DNA from 4 places in the Anoxybacillus sp. P3H1B genome. Region 1 is predicted to be linked to each of the others. Evidence: predicted binding sites of a transcription regulator. Region 1 holds the regulator's gene; each other region holds the start of a gene.
What was found. The regulator LexA, encoded in region 1, represses DNA repair genes until DNA is damaged. The targets are predictions, from matches to a motif close to CGAACATATGTTCG.
Positions count from the first base shown of each region.

Region 1 (4,916 bases):
CGTATAGGCCATCGGCGCAGCGCCCATCGGCATGCCTGGATGCCCGGAATTCGCTTTTTCAATTGCATCAATCGACAACGTTCGGATTGTCGTGATGGCCAATTGATCAATCGTTTGTGCCATTTTTTGCTCATCCTTTCGTTTCGTAGCGTTTTATCCATTTCTATCATATAGAAAGTAAGAAAAAATGTACAACGTTTCTTCAAAAAATCAAGAATCTTTGACTGATGAGAATGCTTGCTTCTCTTAATGCAACCGATTTTTTTGACTTTCCTTCAATTTTTTGGGCGTCACATCTTTTCCATTTGGATCAATAATTTTTACAGAATGCAGAGTATCCGTTACCGCTTGGCGAAATGCTTGAAGATACTCCTTGCGAAGCTGCTCTTGCTCTTTTTTCTCCGCTTCTGTCAACCGGCTTGTCTTTGCCTTTTTCGCTAATTCATTAATGCGAGCGATTTTTTGTTTTGAGACCATCGTTTCATTCCACCTATTTCGAAAAATATTATGCCCCCATCTTACTAGAGAAATGGATCCTTGACAACTATGTTGACTGACTTTTCCGCTCATATTCCTGATAGCGGCGATGGACAGTCGCTTTCGACACATCATATCCAAATCCGCGCAAAGTCGCCGCAATTTCAGCAAAGGTCAGTCCGTTCCTGCGCAGACGGATAATTTCTTCAATTGGTAGCTCAAGGCGATCTCTTCCGGCATGTTCACCTATATTTTTCAAATTTCGTTCTGGCCGATATCCACGTTCAACGGCTTTTTGCATCCCGCGCTTGATTTTTAAGTTATGTATTTTGCGCTGATACTCCTCTACGATGCTGAGGATACTTAGTACCATGGAATCAGCTTCTGATAGCTGTAGTTCTCCATGATGGCACACCGTATACAGCTTGGCTCCTTCTTTTTGAATACAATGCAATAAGGCAATTCTTGCATTTCCTCGTCCAAGCCTCGTTTCATCTTGGATGAGAACGGCTTCGATTTTATCCTCTTTCAGCGCTTCTAAAAGCTCCAGTATCCCGTCTCGCTCAATCTCATAACCGCTTGCCCGCTCTTCAATGACCTTAACGACTTGAAAACGATATGTTTCGGCGAGCTGCTCAAGCTCCTCCTTCTGCCGTTGCAGTGATGTTTCTTGTTCCTCTTTGTTTGTGCTCACCCGACAATAAATAATCGCTTTCATTCCATCATCTCCATTATTATTTACTGACGACTAGCTTCTTTTCTGCCTTTGATTTTAACACGGGAATCACTAGCTTTTCACCCGCAGCAATTTTTTCATTTGGCAAATGGTTTACATTCATTACCCATTCAATAAATTCTTTCGTTGAAAGCTGATGTGAAGATCTGTATTCATTGGCTATTCCCCAAAGCGTATCTCCGGATTCTACCGTAATTTTTAAATATTTCTCCTTTTGAATCGGATGGCTCGCATACACGAAACCCGATAGTAGCATAAACACCAAGCATGAAAACACGAGATAATGAGTAACTTTCATCTTCTCCCACCTCTTAGAATGTTTGTTCGCTTTTTTACCCATTATATTAAGAACATTCGTTTGCGTCAACCATTTTTTCGAACTTATGTTTGTTTTTTTGTTCTCCTCGTGTTATAATAAAAAAAACGATGGGTAAGAGGTGTGAAACATGACCAAACTGTCGAAACGCCAACAGCAAATTCTCGATTTCATCAAAAAAGAAGTAAAAACTAAAGGGTATCCTCCTTCCGTTCGTGAGATTGGCGAAGCGGTTGGACTTGCCTCTAGCTCAACGGTGCATGGACATTTAGCTCGGCTTGAAAGCAAAGGATACATCCGCCGTGATCCAACTAAACCTCGCGCGATTGAAATATTAGATCCGGATTTTGCCTCATTCATGCGGCCGAGCAATGTGATCAATGTTCCGGTCATCGGAAAGGTAACGGCAGGGCAACCAATAACCGCTATCGAAAATGTGGAGGACTATTTTCCGCTCCCAGAACGCTTCGTTTCTGCAGAGGACCATGTTTTTATGCTTGAAATAATGGGCGATAGTATGATTGAGGCAGGCATTTTAGACGGAGATTTTGTCATTGTTCGTCAGCAGCAGTCAGCTAATAACGGAGATATTGTCGTTGCTATGACGGAAGAAAACGAAGCAACCGTCAAGCGCTTTTTTAAAGAACAAGGCCACATTCGCCTACAGCCAGAAAACCCTCATATGGAGCCTATTATCGTCAACGATGTTACGATTCTCGGGAAAGTGATCGGCGTATATCGCATGATTCAATAACAAACAAGGGTAGATAAAGTGAAATTCACCTTATCTACCCTTGTTTTAAGTAGCGATGATTATTCGATTATTGTTAAAATCCGCTAGGTTCTCTTATTTGTCTATATGGATGGAAGCGGCATCATTTTGTGCAATTCATTTGAGCGGTACATTTTTGCCCATTTTAAGACGGATGCTGCATAAAGACAGGAACGAACAGCAAATCATTTCTCTACATCATAATCCGTATCGTTCTTGACAGATAAAATGATAGTGACTAACGTTGTAACTGTAGAGACTACAGCTGCTATGACCGAGGCAAGTCACGGACTTGTCTCGAACCGGCGAAAAACAAATTCTGCTTTTGAATGGGGCGTCTATTCCATCTTTTCGTTGGATTTCGATCATTCGCAAATGGACCCAATGCCGAAACCATTCAGCACTTATATACAGGATGAATCGTAATTCCTTTAAACCTCATCGAACTTCTTTCCTAGTCTTTCTCTTTAAATGAGACTATTCCCTTAGGGTATATGGCTAATAATCTAAATTCAAGGAAAGCATTTCTTTTTCTTGTTTTTTTGATTCCTCATCACCATAATCATGCGAATCCATATCTCTGCATATCATTTACATAACATCAAAAAAGGAGGGCATCAGGCCATGTTATCTATTGAATTTTTCGCATGGACACTATCTGCTATCTTAGGAATCGGATTTATTATTTCTCTTATAGCTGTATCCAGAAAACCGAAAAACATGACTGAGATGGAGCGACAAAGGCCTGAACCCAAGAACACAGAACCATAAAATAGAGTTTGTTCAGACCTTCATCGCGCGGATACATGACGAGAAGGCAAGCCTGTGGACTTGCCTTCCAACCGTGGTACAGATACTATTGGTTCAATCGTTAAGTTTTATTTATATCGTGCTTTGCCGACAGGATGAAAACTACAGACCAAAATCAAGTCTATGAATCATCATCGCTTTTTTTCGGTAGAATGTCCTATTATTATTCTATTGTTTTGTTTCATTTCTTATTTTACCATCATTGATTTTTAAGTAATTGATCAATGTAGTTTTTTATCTCTTCTATCTTCTGATCGGTAACTTTTTTAATTTCTTCTGTTTTTTGATTTAAAGACTGTTGATAATCTTGATTGAGCTTTTCATTTAAGTATTTTTTAGTTTCATCTTGCAATCGCTGGATTTCAGACTGTGTTACATTGGATAGATCATTTTTTATTTTCATGTCTTTTTCTGACAAGTATTGATTGATTTCTTGCTGGTACTCTTTTTTCGCTGCTTCCGCTGCATCGCTCATATGATAGACTACCGCACCACTAAGTCCACCACTAACAAAAAACAAAACGATTGTTATAAACAAAACTCTAAGAGGTATCTTTTTCATATAAATCAACCTCCTTTTTTTTATTATCTCATATTCCGCGCTCATTTTTTAGTGTTTTATCCGAATATTCATTATTTTTTATGATCGTACTATCTGTGTGATTTTCTTCCTATGATGTTTTGCTGTGCATTAAGAAAAGCACCTTCTTCTCCAAAGCTGAATCTCATGGAGTATCTTTGGAAATGGTGAAAAGCACCGTCAGCCGTTGCCAATCATTTTCACAATGACGTACACAAAGCTATTGATTAGCCAGTCGATAGCTTCATTCTTAAAGTATATTGAATGTCGCAATGACGATGTTTTACAGCTGTATCGCTTGAGAAATCGCATGATAAGTTCATTTGATTTCGTAAACAATCATCAAACTTCATAGTCATCACTCCAATGAATACAATAAAAAGCATCCAATTATTTGGATGCCTAACATCTAAAATTACAACGAAAAAATCTTATTCATTAATGTTAAGATGTATTTCCTCAGATTCCTCCTGGATTTGTCCAATAAGGGATAGAACAGAACCTGTGGCTTGTATCCAACTTCCTGCAACTCCAACTAGGTCTGACTCTGAGTTATTTTCATTCAATGACTGAATGCCACTTATGGCCTGCAAGGAATTCCCGATGCCTTGCAACAGACTTCCAGAGATATTCTCTAATCTCCCGTCTTCTGTACGATCAAAAAACTCATCAGAAAGACCTACGAAACTCCCTAATGCTTGCATCCACAGCCCAGTAATCATAAGCTTTTGTTCGATTTTTTCACCCCAAGCGTCACCCACCAGCATTCCTGTAATAACGGTTGAGTTCCCTGTGGCTTGGATTTCATCCCCTATTTTTTCAAACGAATCCATACCTTGTCCGTCAGCAGATAATGCACTTCCTAAAGCCTGTAACACATTACCTACTAGCCGCAATTGATAACCTAGATTTTTGTTCAAATGAAATTGAGGAGTATTGCCGATGGCTGCTTGCATAGTCCCGATTGCCGAAAGAGAATATCCGACTATTTCCTTCCACTGATTATTCATTTGTTATCCAATCCAACTCCTATTGATACAATTATTGTATTCTGATTCTGCTATTTGGTTCATTTAGTAAAAGAAAAAACGCCCCCCAAACGGGTGACGCAATTCAGACAACCTACTCACTGATTAGGTAGCATTTACACGACAAAAAACAATGAAAAAGCATTTATATGTATCATCAATTTTTGTGGGCGCTCTTTATCAATGATTAAATTGAT
Region 1 covers NZ_LPUG01000011.1:448,623-453,538, reverse strand. The annotation lists gene tkt (transketolase) at 1-123, opposite strand, end outside; gene AT864_RS06350 (DUF896 domain-containing protein) at 247-477, opposite strand; gene AT864_RS06345 (recombinase family protein) at 545-1,195, opposite strand; gene yneA (cell division suppressor protein YneA) at 1,212-1,511, opposite strand; gene lexA (transcriptional repressor LexA) at 1,660-2,283, shown strand; gene AT864_RS06330 (NAD(P)/FAD-dependent oxidoreductase) at 3,311-3,673, opposite strand; gene AT864_RS06325 (hypothetical protein) at 4,123-4,701, opposite strand.

Region 2 (4,916 bases), on a different contig from region 1:
AAGCGGATACGTAATATAAAGCCGTTCCTTTGGGCTAGCCAACGCCATATAGATCGCAAACGGCTCATCTAGCAGCTGTTGCCGGCTTGTCGGAGCGACATGTACCGAAAAATGATGCAGCAGCTCGCGGTCTTGCTCAGATAATACCCCATCCGCGCTTTTTCGTGAAGGAATCACCCCATCATTCGCACCAATGATAAATATACACTTGATATCGGTTAGACGCGAACGGTCAAAGTGAGCAATCAATACTTGGTCGATCGCTGGCGGTACAAGTGAAAATTCCAGGCTCTCAAGCCCTGTTTCCATCAAAGCGGCAAATGACTGAAGGGGCATCGGCTCTTCCCCTAATATTTCTACATACTGGTCAAGCAGTTCCATGACTGCCCCCCACGCTTGCTCATGGTGCCGGGCTTCCAGCAGCTGCCCTTTTGCCTCAGCTTCATCACGCAGCTTCTCCAGCTTTTTAGGAATCTGCAATTGTTCAAAATATAAATAAAGGGCTTCGCACATATCCCGCCCATTTTTCGCTTTTTGTAATCGTTTTTGCAGCGTCAGGAGCGGGGAGGCGACCATTTCTCTCCACACATTTAGCTTTTCCTCGTAGTTTCTTTCTTCGTCTGTTTGCGGCGCCGCGATCTCCTCAAGTCCCTGATAGCGCCGGTACACCCAGTTCTGCCTCCATTTCGCTCCATAAATTCCGTGTTCAAGCACATAATTTTCCAGCTGATCCATTGCTTCTCGCATCGTTTGCACATGGCTCTCCAGCGGAAAAAAGAAATCGGTCTTTACCGCCCGAAACACGGCTTCATACCGCCAGTTTGTCTGAATCACATCCAAGCTTGCACGAATCAGTTCGATAAATGGATGATTTCCCATCGGCTCCTTTTCATCAATAAAGTAAGGAATCTCATAATCAACAAAAACAGTTTGAAATAGATTGCGATAGTCATCAGAATTTCGTACCAATAGAGCCACATCGCGATATCGATACCCTTCCTCGCGCACAAGCCGAATAATTTCTCTAGCAATTCCTTCAATCTCTGCCCGGCGATGTGATGCTTGGTATAATTGAATTTCACCGGCCTCCCCAGCAAAGGGCAAAGAAGGGCGCGTATCATAATGCGCTTCTAAATGGCGAAGCGATAACGACTGATGCCTTACATTCTCTTGACAAAACTTGACCGGTTCAATGAGAACGTTGTTTAAAAGGGCTATATTCCGCAGCTCATAGTATGTTTTACCTGTCATTCGAAACAAGTGTAGCTCATTCGGCAGCTGTTCATTATAAGGCTCATCCACCGTTAAAGCGACCGTCACGCGCTTAGCGAAACATAACAATTGCTCAAGCACCATATATTCTTGCGGTGTAAAATGGTGAAATCCGTCCACGTAAATTTCCGCGTCTTGTATGTAGCGGGAATGCGGAATTTTTTCAGCCAAAAAGCGCAAGTAATCTTCCGAATCCACATACCGATTCATTAAATCTCGTTCGAATTGGCGATAGATAAGCTGTAAATCCTTTAGCTTATCCGCTAATACTTTTTCAGCCGAGGTGGCATTTTGGCGCAGCTGCGTTTCTGTTTCCAGCAGTTGCTCCGGTGTAATACAATAACGCTTGCACTCAATAAGCATTTCTTCTAGCTGCTCAATAAAGCCATGCTTATCAGCCGCGCGGGCAAATAAAATCAGCTCATCCTTATGCTTATCAATAATTTTCCTTAGCAGCATGCGCACTCCCGTTTGATTTAAATAATAGCGGCTCATTCCCCCAGTTTCTTGCAGCACGCGAAAGGCCAATCGCGTAAAGCTTAGCACCTGTGCGCGAATCATCCCGTCCAGTCCCGGTGTGCGAATCAACGCATATTCTGATTGAAACGTCATTTGCTCTGGCACAAGATAAATGATGGGAGAGCCCATCGGCTGCTCCTTCAGCTTCTCACGAATTTCGTTTAAACATGCTATCGTTTTGCCGGTCCCTGATCTTCCAATCATAAAGCGAAGCGACATGCTATCACCACCTTTATTTTCCATTCCCCTTCTTATTTTAGCACATATGTTCGTTTGTTTAAAAGAGGGAGATCGTGGGAAATCGTCATCTGTCAAAGTAAAAAAGGTATTCATTGAACGCTTGTTTCGATGAATACCTTTAAAACTGAATGCTAATCTCACGAAAAGGCCAGCAGCGCGCATTAACTTTTCCAACAATTCGGTTCATTTTCACATAGCCAAAATGGCGGCTGTCCCAGCTAACTAAACGATTATCACCTAAGACAAACACATAGCCAGAGGGAACCGTCTTTCTCCCGGTCACTTCTTGAAGCGTAAAATCCCCGGTGAGTTTTCCATTAACCAATTTACGTTTATATCGCTGCAAATACGGTTCTTCTATCGGCTTCCCATTAATGTATAACACATCATTTTTATACATGATGCGATCGCCAGGAAGACCGATAACACGCTTGACATAATCCTTTTGCGTATTGGCATGGAACACGATAATATCAAAACGCTGGATGCTGCCAAATTTCTTCACGATTAAGAAATTGCCGTCCTGCAGCGTGGGCATCATCGATTCTCCTTCAACTACATAGTTAGTAAATAATAAAAACCGCGCCAAAAAAACCAGTGTCAGACTAACTGTCCATATAACCGATCTTCTCCGATAAATTGGCTGTTTGCTCATCACACTGCCCACCCAGCTTAAGAGTCTTTTTTATCTGTTTTTTCCGTCAATGAAAACCTTGCTTCTACTTTCTTCCCTGCATACCATAAAAGGAAAATCGCGATAATGACCGCTACCGTGCGAAGCGGCTGTTTGGCCAAAGCCGCCAAATCATAGCCAATAAAGCTAATCATAAAAATCATCACCATTTTGCCGAGAAGTACGGCTAAAATAAACTGCTGGCGGCTAACGCGGGCTAGTCCAGCCACGACATTGATAATCGCCGATGGTGTAAACGGAAAACAAAACAGTAAAAACAATGGGCCAAATCCATGGCGTTCCACCCAATCCACCAGTTTTTTCACCTTTTGATGACGGCTCAAAAAATGAAAAAACCGTTTCTGGCCTATTTTTCGAGCAAGTAAAAAAACACAAATGGATCCGAGGCAAGCGCCAATCCACGAAATCATAATTCCTTGCCAAAGCCCAAAAGCAGCCGCGTTCGCCATCACAAATACAAACATCGGAAGAATCGGAAAAAACGACTCTAACAGCGTAACGATAACCCCGGGCAGCATCCCAAACGAGCGGTAATGTTCCAGTAATTCTAATACATGCTTTAATGTAAACCAGTGCTTTAATGCTTCGATGTCCATGAATACTCCCCATTTACATTGTTGCTAACAATCTTATTTTACACGGTTACGCGGGGAATATAAATAGAGAGAATTTTAACAACTTCTAAACGAATCATCACTTCTAGAAGTGAGTGTTTCTTGAGTCTCACGACGAAGCCTTTTTCGTCTCCCTCATCGTAACTTCCCGCTGCGTGATGATACATATTCAACCAATCGAAAATTTTGATACGGTATTACGCAAAGACTGAAGCGCTTGGTTTTCGTCTAGATTCTCTCTGCTCCCCCAGTTATTGGCAAAGAACCTTTGTTTCTATAGTAGTACAATAGTTCAGGGAATACAATCCATTTCACCTATGCCCACTGCCATTCATCCTGATCGTTGGAATTTTGCCCTTCACGTAATGGAAACCGGGAATTTTTCGAGGTTAATAATTCATGACAACCAGTCTTTTGTTTGATCCATTCTAAACAAATACTGCATTTTTCGTTCACGCGCTTCCATTCTTTCAGATAGCTTCGTGCGCAGCTGGGCTGTGCGATAAAGTTGATTGACAAACGAATAGTAGGAAATATCAAGGCAAACACTTTTATCGTTTTTAAAATATACGGTTGTTGTGTCGCCGCGAGAGGGTTCGTATTCGAGCACGTGCATATGCGAAATCCATACGCATCGTATATCATTTGGAGATGTTGTAGGAAACACATAAATTTCGTTCAGTGGTTCAATCGCAATGGGAGGCTTGTGGGTAATGCCTATAATTTCTTTTGTTCCTTCCTTTCTACCTTTTAAGCTTGAGCCGTAGTAATAGCAGCTGCGGGAAATAATCTCAATCGGCTTCATCTTGACGATGTATTCTCCGTCTTCTTCAATGACTTTTGTGTAATGATGGTCATGAAAATGATGAGGCAAAATGACCATTGTGTAGCGGCTCACAATGAAGTCATTTAATACAATAAATTCGTTTACTTTCATTGAAATCGTTCACCTCTCACATCGATTAAAATGACTTGTACATCTTCATCATACCATTTACATCTATATTTTTCTATATTTTCAAAAAATAAAGAGCGATTAAAAAATCGCTCATGAATAATAAAAAACGGGGTACCTCTCTTCCTCTGCCAAATACTCGTTTGCCTGTTTGATCGCTTTATGTTCTGCATTTGAGCTGTCTGCATATCCAACCTCATCGAAAAACGCTTGATAAAAATGAAAATCGGTGCTTATTCTTACTTCGGGATTGAGCACGGAATCAAGCGGCAATTCCTTTCGGCTATTCTGCATTTGTCAACACCTCCTGATGTTATCATGTTTCATTTTTCGCTAAACATGCAAAAGGTTCGCATCGACTGCGAACCTTTTGACTGCTGACAAATGCTTTCATCCTGCGTCACAGGCCTCGTACATCCACTCATGAACGTTTTGGTTCCATTCACGTCTTCACTCAGCTGTGTTCCTTATCTGCCAAGCGCTTTCAAACGAGTCCGATGTGAAACCATGCCATCAATAAAGGATATTAAAATGGTTGTAGACAAAGTCAATGATGACTTTGTCTACAACTTGAAGGCTCGCATAGACGCGAGCTTTTCTCTCTATTATTTTCTCTATATAA
Region 2 covers NZ_LPUG01000012.1:167,641-172,556, reverse strand. The annotation lists gene addB (helicase-exonuclease AddAB subunit AddB) at 1-2,010, opposite strand, end outside; gene lepB (signal peptidase I) at 2,150-2,686, opposite strand; gene AT864_RS08170 (TVP38/TMEM64 family protein) at 2,704-3,321, opposite strand; gene AT864_RS08165 (competence protein ComK) at 3,737-4,276, opposite strand; gene AT864_RS08160 (hypothetical protein) at 4,388-4,588, opposite strand.
Region 2: a site for LexA is predicted at 2,050-2,063, ahead of addB (helicase-exonuclease AddAB subunit AddB). Genes of this name have one in related genera too.

Region 3 (4,916 bases), on a different contig from region 1:
GGTTTAGAAATGGCATCTAAAAACGCGCAAGACTCTATTTCTTTAATTCAAACAGCTGAAGGCGCATTAACGGAAACTCATGCTATCCTTCAACGTATGCGCGAGCTTGCTGTACAAGCATCTAACGACACAAACGTAACGGCTGATCGTGAAGCAATTCAAAGTGAGATTGATCAACTTGTTTCTGAACTTGATCGTATAGCTGGTAATACTGAATTTAACACGCAAAAACTTTTAAATGGATCTTTTAGCGGAAAAGTGTTCCAAATTGGTGCAAACAGCGGCCAAACTATTACTTTATCAATTAGTAATATGGACTCTTCTTCTTTAAGTGTGAACAGTCTTTCAGTAAGCACAGCTTCAGGTGCGCAAGATGCGATCACTAAAATTAACACAGCTATTGAAACTGTATCAAAAGAGCGTTCTAAACTTGGTGCGGTGCAAAACCGTTTAGAACACACAATTAACAACCTTGGCGCCACTTCTGAAAACTTAACAGCTGCTGAATCACGTATCCGTGACGTTGACATGGCGAAAGAAATGATGGAGTTCACGAAGAACAACATCTTAATGCAAGCTGCGCAATCAATGTTGGCTCAATCCAACCAAATGCCGCAAGGAGTATTGCAGCTATTACGGTAATTTGGATTGGAAGGGCGTCTAGCCTGGAAACGGGCTAGATGATGACTGGGTGAATTGCTGGGAAGCCCTAAAGCCTTCCTTGCCACAACGAAGCTGGAAACGGCAGGCGTGAAGGTGCAAAAAAAGGAAGGATGCAACAATGGGTAATCAGCAGCCAAGCTCCTGTCTCGAAAGAGTGGAGAAGGTTCAACGACTAGGGCGTACCACCTAACGCCATTGGCTATGGTGATGAGGTCCGTAGGGGAGGCGGATGCCGAACCGAAGTGCCCGGCCCCTCACTAGCGATTAGCTGGCGGGTGAAGAGATAGTCTACACAACGGTCGAAAGACGTTGAGGCATGGCAAGCCAACCAACAACCACAAGGAGTATTGCAATTGCTCCGATAATTTGCAAACAGCGATGGGCCTTAGAATTGTTTCTAAGGCCTTTTTAATATTTATATATCGTACCTTTGTATTTCTCTCCATTTATAGACAATGGACCAGTAACTTCTTTGCAGGGCGCTGGCAATTTCTTTAATGCTCATCCCGTTCTGTTTCATCTGTTTGATTAGTTTTATTTCTTCAGAGGAGTAGGGTTTGTAGCGTTCGGAGCTGCTAACTACAATGTCAAAGTTCGGATATTTATGCTTCCATTTCATACTTTCTAATTTTAGCCGCTCATTCCAATTGGTTTTGTAATGCATGGATGGACAAGTGTTTGTTACGTTGAAAATAATATCTAAGAATAGAAATGTATCTTTTACGCACGTTGTTTTTAAAATCATACCTTTTCCATCTTTACGTTGGCTTAGCTGGAAAGCGATATGGAAGTGTTTAAGAATATGCCGCTGCAATTGTTGCAGTTCATTGTGTGAATAACATTGCAAATACAAGTAAATGTGAGGGGTAAGATAAATGCGTTTTTTTCGCTTGTTTACCCGAGAAGAAATACAAAGCGAACCATCATCCATATATAATACGGCAAGAAAATGAGGTAAAGTACAGTACGAAAGTAAGGAAAGCGGTATCTGTTTTGTACCATCCTCCCGATAAAAATGCGGGTACAGAGATGTAAATAGTGGCATAGAACGGGAACGGACGCATTGGCTTTTAGGAGTAATATAAAGAAATTCATTGAAAAACGATATTTTCCATTTTCGATATTCTTCTTGCTGGATTCCAAAATGTTCACGATAGCTATGATTTTTTCTTCGGCTGTTCCGATAAATTTTGGTGATTTCTCCATCTCCCATAATGCTTGCGACTAATATGTTTTGTTGTATAGGCGTTAATTGTAGGAAATCTTTCATTGAGATCTTCCCTTCCAACGAGCGTGTTTTTATGTATTATAACATATGTTCGCCTCTCTATTTCCATCGTTTATCTTTATAAATTTATAGCAGTAAGTGGAGACGCGGTGGTCATATAGGAGCAGAAGTTGCATCTTGTATCATCATTCGCATTCAAATGTGTAAAATCATATGATCATGAAGTCGTTTAGAGTTTTTATTCAATATAGGTATCATTTTCGACAAATAATAATTTTTATACTATTGGTTGATGTATGGGGCGCCTCTATAATTAACAACACGGGCTTAGGTTTACAAGAGAAAGTTGGATGTGGCTATAGCGGTTCACATGGATGAAAATCGTTTGGAGTAAAAGCGGCTCTTATATTATCGAAAGAATGTCAATAGGCGTCAGTTAAATTCTAGCGATTGGGCGATGATGTATTAACAAAAGGGGATAAATGGCCGATATTATAATTGAGGTGCTAATTTATGAACAATGGGATGAAAGAGTATTCAATTATAGAGGAAATCGCCAAGAGCGGGCATCGCATTCATAGGATAAACAATTATTATTTGCACAGCAAATATGACCCGATACGCGAAGCTGCCCGATTTGCCGACCAGCATTACAAAAAGCATCATTTGCATATTTTATTTGGTATTGGGTCGGGGCATATTGCAAAAGCTTTAAGTGAAAAAATGAGTGAAGATGAGTTTTTAATCGTGATTGAACCATTAGATCAACTGATGGAAGAACAAATGAATAGTGAGTTAAAGCAGACAGCGATGATAGGGCTAAAACATGTAGATAACTTTCAACAGTTGTGTGACACGCTTTTAATGGAGCGGTTTAACTATCGAGTACAAGTTATTTGTTCGCCTAATTATGATAGACTGTTTCCAAATGAGTATAAAAAAGTATTAAGCATAATCAAAGATTTAATATACGTACAAAAAGTAAACGAAAACACTATTAGAAAATTTTCGAAGGAATGGCAGAGAAATTTTATTTTAAATTTATTTTATGCTTTTGATGACATTCCTTTGAAAGAGTTAAAAGGATATTTCAATGCTCCAGTGGTAGTGGCTTCTGGTGGTCCGTCATTAACCAAACAAATCTTGTTGCTGAAAAAAGTAAGGAATCACGTACTTTTAATTTCGTCAGGCTCTACTATCAATACGCTTCTTAAACATAATATTGAACCTGATTTTGTTGTAACAATAGATGGCCACATAAATAACTATAAACACTTTGAATCGATAGAATTTAAAAAAACGAAAATAATTTATTCTTTATCACATCATGAGAAAATTTTGGAGAAATTAAATCAGAGATCGTTCTTTTTTGTTTCAAGCGTTCATCAAACTTTAGAACTCTACGCAAAAAAATTATTAAATCAAGAAGTATCAGGTATTTTAGGAGGAGCTTCTGTAGCTGCTTTTGCGTTAAGTATAGCTTATATGATTTCTTCGGGACCTGTTGCTCTTATTGGTCAAGATTTGGCTTATACAGATAACAAAACACATGCGGAACATAATAAAAACTTCAGAAAAATTGATGAAGCTTATATTAAAGAAAGAGGAGTGTTTTATACAGAAGGATATGATGGTGGCCAAGTATTAACTGATTATGCTTTCTTCACAATGAAACACAATTTCGAAAAATTACTTCAAACTTTCCCACAGCCTGAAAGGATCTATAATTCAACAGAAGGCGGAGTTAAACTGGACGGATATCAACAAATTTCATTTCAAGAGTTTTGCGACAGATATGTAGATACAAGCAAAAATGTACCTATATTTGATATGGATTCATATCCGCATAAAGATATTCCAGAATGGCAAGAGTTTTTAATGAGAATTGAAGATGAAATAAAACTACATGATAAGGTAAAATGTCTTGTTGACGAGGCAGTCCTGTTGTTAAAAAGAAATGTTTTTGATACAGTGTTTGATGCTAAAATTTTAAAGAAGCTAGATAAAATTGATGAACAGTTAAAACCGATTTTTGCAGAGGGAATGATGTCATTAATTGCTCAACCTATTATTTTAGATACATTTAATAATTACCTTCCGGGAGAGAATGAGACGAAGAAAGAAGTATATCAACGAGTTTATACTCGTTCTCTGGATTTATATTCGCGTTTAAAGGAAGCAGCAACAGATTCAAAATTTCATCTAATATGTTTGAAAGAAAAGGTAAAAAATAAAATTATTTCAATGAATAAAGAGGGATAATGATGATAGATGTTATTTATGAAACACAGGCTAGTTTCTATGAATATATCGAACGAGTAGTAATCGGAACTCAGAACATTGCTGATTATTTACGAGAAGATAGAATTGGGGAAGCAATGCAATTAATTATGCAATTTAGTGAAGGGTTGAGTTGGCTAACTCAAGTGATTATACTAATGCGTGAGCATCATTACTATATTGATATCCACCCGAGTAAAATTAACCAATTTTTAATTGAAATTAATGAAGGTTTGGAAAGACAAGATTATGTTATTGTTGCGGACATGTTTGAATACGAGATTCAACCATTTTTTGAAGAAGCAAGGGAAAAGTGTTTCGCAAAAGTAGGGGAATAGGAAATTGAAACTATATCTAAAAAATGTTCAAGCCGTAAAGGATAAAGTATTGAAGCAGCAGCTTTTGAAAAATAGGTTTAATTATAGTAAAGATATTGAAATAGAGACATCTAAAAAAGGTCCTTTAACCTTAAAGAAAAATAATCACTATTTATATAGTCGATACGATCCAATAAAAGATGTATCGAAGTTTATTGATTCTCAAATTGATCCTTTGGCGAACATATATTGTCTATTTGGTTTCGGTCTTGGATATCATGTCGAACAACTAATGGCTAAAGAGCCAAATAAAAAAATTATTGTAATTGATAGGGATATATCAACGCTTCAAATTGCGATGCAACATATCGATTTAACCAGTATTTTAAGCAATGAAAATGTAAGAATAGTTATTATTTCCAATTCGA
Region 3 covers NZ_LPUG01000021.1:41,820-46,735, forward strand. The annotation lists gene AT864_RS13190 (flagellin) at 1-642, shown strand, start outside; gene AT864_RS13195 (DNA endonuclease) at 1,079-1,933, opposite strand; gene AT864_RS13200 (motility associated factor glycosyltransferase family protein) at 2,405-4,153, shown strand; gene AT864_RS13205 (hypothetical protein) at 4,156-4,509, shown strand; gene AT864_RS13210 (motility associated factor glycosyltransferase family protein) at 4,514-4,916, shown strand, end outside.
Region 3: a site for LexA is predicted at 1,972-1,985, ahead of AT864_RS13195 (DNA endonuclease). Genes of this name have one in related genera too.

Region 4 (4,916 bases), on a different contig from region 1:
TTCGATGTCTTCCGATAGCTCGCGCATCTCGCCGTCTATGCGCACGCGTACATATCCCTGTTTTTTGATCTCTTCTAGCGTTTTAACATGCGTTCCTTTTCTTCCCGATACGATCGGCGCTAATACTTGAATTTTCGTTCGTTCCGGGTAAGCTAGGATGCGGTCAACCATTTGTTCAATGGTTTGCGACGTAATTTCAATGCCGTGCTCTGGACAAACGGGACGGCCAATCCGCGCAAACAATAAGCGCAAATAATCATAAATTTCGGTAACCGTTCCCACTGTGGAGCGCGGATTGCGGCTCGTCGTTTTCTGATCGATTGAAATGGCCGGAGATAGCCCTTCGATCGTATCGACATCCGGCTTGTCCATTTGTCCTAAAAATTGGCGGGCGTATGCCGAAAGCGATTCGACATAGCGCCGCTGCCCTTCCGCATAAATCGTATCAAACGCCAACGACGATTTTCCTGAACCTGATAACCCCGTTAAAACAACAAGTTGGTCTCGCGGGATCTCAATGTCCATATTCTTTAGATTATGAACTCTTGCCCCTTTAATCGTAATTTTATCCATTGGCATAAGCTTTTGATCATCCTTCCGCTTTGAGTTCAAAAATTAAATCGCGAAGCTCGGCCGCGCGTTCAAAGTCAAGCGCTTTGGCCGCTTCTTTCATTTCTTTTTCTAAGTTCGCCACAAGCTGCTCCCGTTCTTTTTTCGTCCATTTGCGGCGATCCGGCTTCACCTCGTACGACTCTGGCTGTTCAGCCGCATACGTCGCACGAATGACATCACGAATCCCCTTTTGAATCGTCTTCGGTACAATGCCATGCTCACGGTTATAGGCCTCTTGGATGGAACGGCGCCGTTTTGTTTCATTGATCGCAATCTCCATCGACTTGGTGATCGTATCGGCATACATAATCACATGACCGTTAGCATTGCGGGCCGCTCGTCCAATCGTCTGGATCAGCGAACGCTCTGAACGCAAAAATCCTTCCTTATCAGCATCTAAAATCGCGACAAGCGACACCTCCGGAATATCCAATCCCTCTCTTAACAAGTTAATGCCAACAAGCACGTCGTATTTGCCGATGCGCAGGTCGCGGATGATTTCAATGCGTTCAAGCGTTTTAATTTCCGAATGCAAATAGGCCACCTTAATCCCTATTTCCTTCAAGTAATCGGTTAAATCTTCCGCCATTTTTTTCGTGAGCGTCGTCACTAGTGTTCGCTCATTCCGCTTCACGCGTTCATGAATTTCATCGATCAAGTCATCTATTTGCCCTTGAATTGGACGAACATCAATCGTCGGATCCAAAAGCCCGGTCGGCCGAATAATTTGCTCGACCATTTCCGGACTATGCTCCAATTCGTATGGTCCCGGCGTTGCCGACACATAAATAATTTGGTTCACTTTTTTCTCAAACTCTTCAAACGTCAGCGGACGGTTGTCAAGCGCTGACGGCAGGCGGAAGCCGTGATCGACCAGCACCTGTTTGCGTGCTTTGTCGCCATTATACATCCCGCGAATCTGCGGCAGTGTGACGTGCGATTCATCAATCACAATTAAAAAATCGTCTGGAAAATAATCGAGCAGCGTATAAGGAGTCGATCCTGGCGGGCGCAATGTTAAATGGCGTGAGTAGTTTTCAATTCCTGAACAAAAGCCCATTTCCCGCATCATTTCAAGATCATAGCGCGTGCGCTGCTCAAGCCGCTGCGCTTCCAACAGCTTGCCCTGCTCCCGCAACTCCTTCAAGCGTTCTTCCAGCTCTTGCTCGATATTTTGAATCGCCAGCTGCATTTTTTCATCGCGCGTGACGAAGTGGGAAGCTGGGAAAATCGCAACATGCTCCCGCTCTCCGATAATTTCTCCCGTCAGCGCATCTACCTCGCGAATCCGTTCAATCTCATCGCCAAAAAACTCGACACGAATGCAATGCTCGTCGCGCGAAGCCGGAAAAATTTCGACGACATCACCGCGAACGCGAAACGTTCCCCGCTGAAAATCAATGTCATTGCGCGTATACTGCACATCGACTAAACGGCGCAGCAATTCGTTTCTTTCGATTTCCATCCCTGTCCGCAAAGATACGACAAGCTCTCGATATTCTTCCGGAGAACCCAAGCCGTAAATGCATGATACACTGGCCACAATAATGACATCGCGCCGCTCAAATAAAGCAGATGTGGCCGAATGCCGCAGCTTATCAATTTCATCGTTGATGCTTGCGTCCTTTTCAATATACGTATCCGTCTGCGGCACATACGCTTCCGGCTGATAGTAGTCATAGTAGCTCACAAAATACTCAACTGCATTATTTGGAAAAAACTCCTTCAATTCACTATATAGCTGGCCCGCCAATGTTTTATTATGAGCAATGACCAGCGTCGGTTTATTCACCTTCTGGATGACGTTAGAAATGGTAAAGGTCTTTCCTGTTCCTGTCGCTCCTAATAGCGTTTGATGCTTCGTACCGTTCAAAATTCCTTCCACCAGCTTAGCAATTGCCTTTGGCTGGTCGCCTTGCGGCTGATAGGCTGATACTAATTGAAAATGGTCTTTCACCTGCGCAAAGCCCCCTTCGTATTCATCCTAATTGTATTGTACCACATGAATGCTTAAGATGCACAAAAAATACGAACTTATATTCGTTTCCAAAACTTTCGTAAGCCTTACAGAGCGAACAGCTATTTCCATCTCTTTGGCTGCAATAACAAAAGCCACCGCAAAAGAATGGTTCAATCGATCTTTTGCGGTGGCTTTCTTCTTATTTTTTAAATTTTTTTACCATTTTCTCTGCATATAAAAAGCCTGCCGTTGTCGACGCAATATCCGCTAACACTTCATGAAGCTCGTTTGTATATCCTTTGACATAAGAAGCTACTAACAGCGCCACTGTCAGCAGCGTCCCCACATAATGATTATAAGTGACGCGAGTAAAAAGCAGCACTAGCAAAAACGGCACGATTAATGCAACGAGAAACCACATAAGCAAAACCCCTTATCTATACAGCTTCCGATGTCCATTTTTCCCGCGTTTGCACAAACAACAATCCAAGCTCGTGATGCTCATTTTCATATAACGCTCCTTGGACAAAACGGACTTCCGCATTTTGATCCAACACCTCTAGCTTACAAAAAGCGCGGTTATGCTGCAATGCCTCATAAAATTCTTTTTCCGTTTTAACGGGTATGCCGTTCACTTTCGCAATCACTTCGCCGATTTTCAGCCCGATTTTTTCAGCCTTCGATTCTGGTAAAATTCCTAAAATAACCAATCCCTGCTCTTGCTGTGAAAAATACGGGGGACGGGAACGGTCTTGCCGATGCTGCCAAAAAGCCAGACATTCTCTAGCAATCAACGCCGCAGCTGCAACCGCGATTCCTAAGGAAGGAAACCAAGAAGACGCCAAAGCTCCCGCGCAGACAGCGGCCGCTAACCAGAGCACGCGACGGCCGGCCATTTGAATAGAGGCTCGTGGATGCATGCCTTGCATATGCTGCGAGAAGCCGAGCAAAAATGGCACCAAAGCGAATGAATATGAATGATCCACGCCCGAAAACAATGGCCACCATGAAAAAGGCGAAGAGAGCGGGCCATTGGGAATGGGCAGAAGCACAGGCACAAACCAAATCCTATCTACCCAATGTTCTCCAATCATAAGCCCCCTCTTGCTTTTAGCAAGCTGCGGAGAAGTAGCCACTGCTCCGTTTCGCAAAATGAGAAACCCCTCGGCAAATAACAGCAATGCAAGCAGCCATATGAAAACGGATATAGGCGCCTCGTGAAGGCTTTCCACATATTTTGAAACCAACGGCCAAGCGCCTCCGTATTTCATAAAACCAGCTGCAAGCAAAACCAATCCCCCAACCGTATAAGCAGGAGATAGTAACCGCATCTGTCCTGTCAAGCTCAGCAAAACCGTCACATAAAAAAGCAGCAGCAACACATCGTGGGGTACCGCCATTCCAGACACTACCGTCACGATGGAAAGAAACAAGCCAACGGCCCAACCGCTGCGCCAAAAAAAGACACTTTCCTGAAACCAGCCATATACGCGAATATGAAAATGCTTCCGCTCTTTATTCATTCGACGCCAGCCGACGAAAGCCGCAAGCAGCACGCCATAATACAAAAGGGGCTCGGTCAACAACCGCCCGACTCCTTTCAAAAGTTCCATCCCCCACATGCCAAGCATGGGCTTCACCTCCGATCATCATGAACGTATCTACTGATCTACTTTTCATTCTAGCAAATCGCTTCTACAAATCATACGATTGGCTGCATATTTTTTTATATGTTATTCGACAAATGGCGAATTTTTTCCTATTCCCACTTTCTTTGCCGAATGAGCACTAGTTTTGTCATCGTAAAAGGAATTTGGACATTCGATGGAAAAAATGATATAGACAAGGAAAGAAAAGAGGAGGAAAAACCATGGAACTAAAAACGAGCAATGTTGCCAAGCGGCTTGGAGTATCGCCTAAAACGATTCAGCGCTGGGTTAAAAAATACGAGATTCCATGCAAAAAAAACGAAGCAGGACATTACATATTCGATTCTGAAACACTTGCATTGCTTGAACAGATCAAATTTGAGCAAGGAGCGGCTCTTGAAGAGTGCGAAACAGAAGAAGAAAATGAAAAAAACATTCTGTGCCCAGAAGACTTTTTCTCCACTCATCTTCAACCACATCTAAACGAATTCACCTCACGTTTTCAACGCATTGAACGCCAGCTTGAGCAAAAAGCAGATGAAGTTGTATCCGTTCAACTGTTGCAGCACCGCCGCGAAATTGAAGAGCTGCATTCTTACATCCGTCAGCTTGAACAACGCATCTCCCTGCTGGAAGAAGCCAATGAGAAGCGCGAAGCGGACGATTCTTTGTCTAAAAAGCAAAAACGCCGCGGC
Region 4 covers NZ_LPUG01000021.1:85,538-90,453, reverse strand. The annotation lists gene uvrA (excinuclease ABC subunit UvrA) at 1-573, opposite strand, end outside; gene uvrB (excinuclease ABC subunit UvrB) at 590-2,569, opposite strand; gene AT864_RS13415 (CsbA family protein) at 2,772-2,993, opposite strand; gene AT864_RS13410 (PDZ domain-containing protein) at 3,010-4,203, opposite strand; gene AT864_RS13405 (MerR family transcriptional regulator) at 4,443-4,916, shown strand, end outside.
Region 4: a site for LexA is predicted at 2,642-2,655, ahead of uvrB (excinuclease ABC subunit UvrB). Genes of this name have one in related genera too.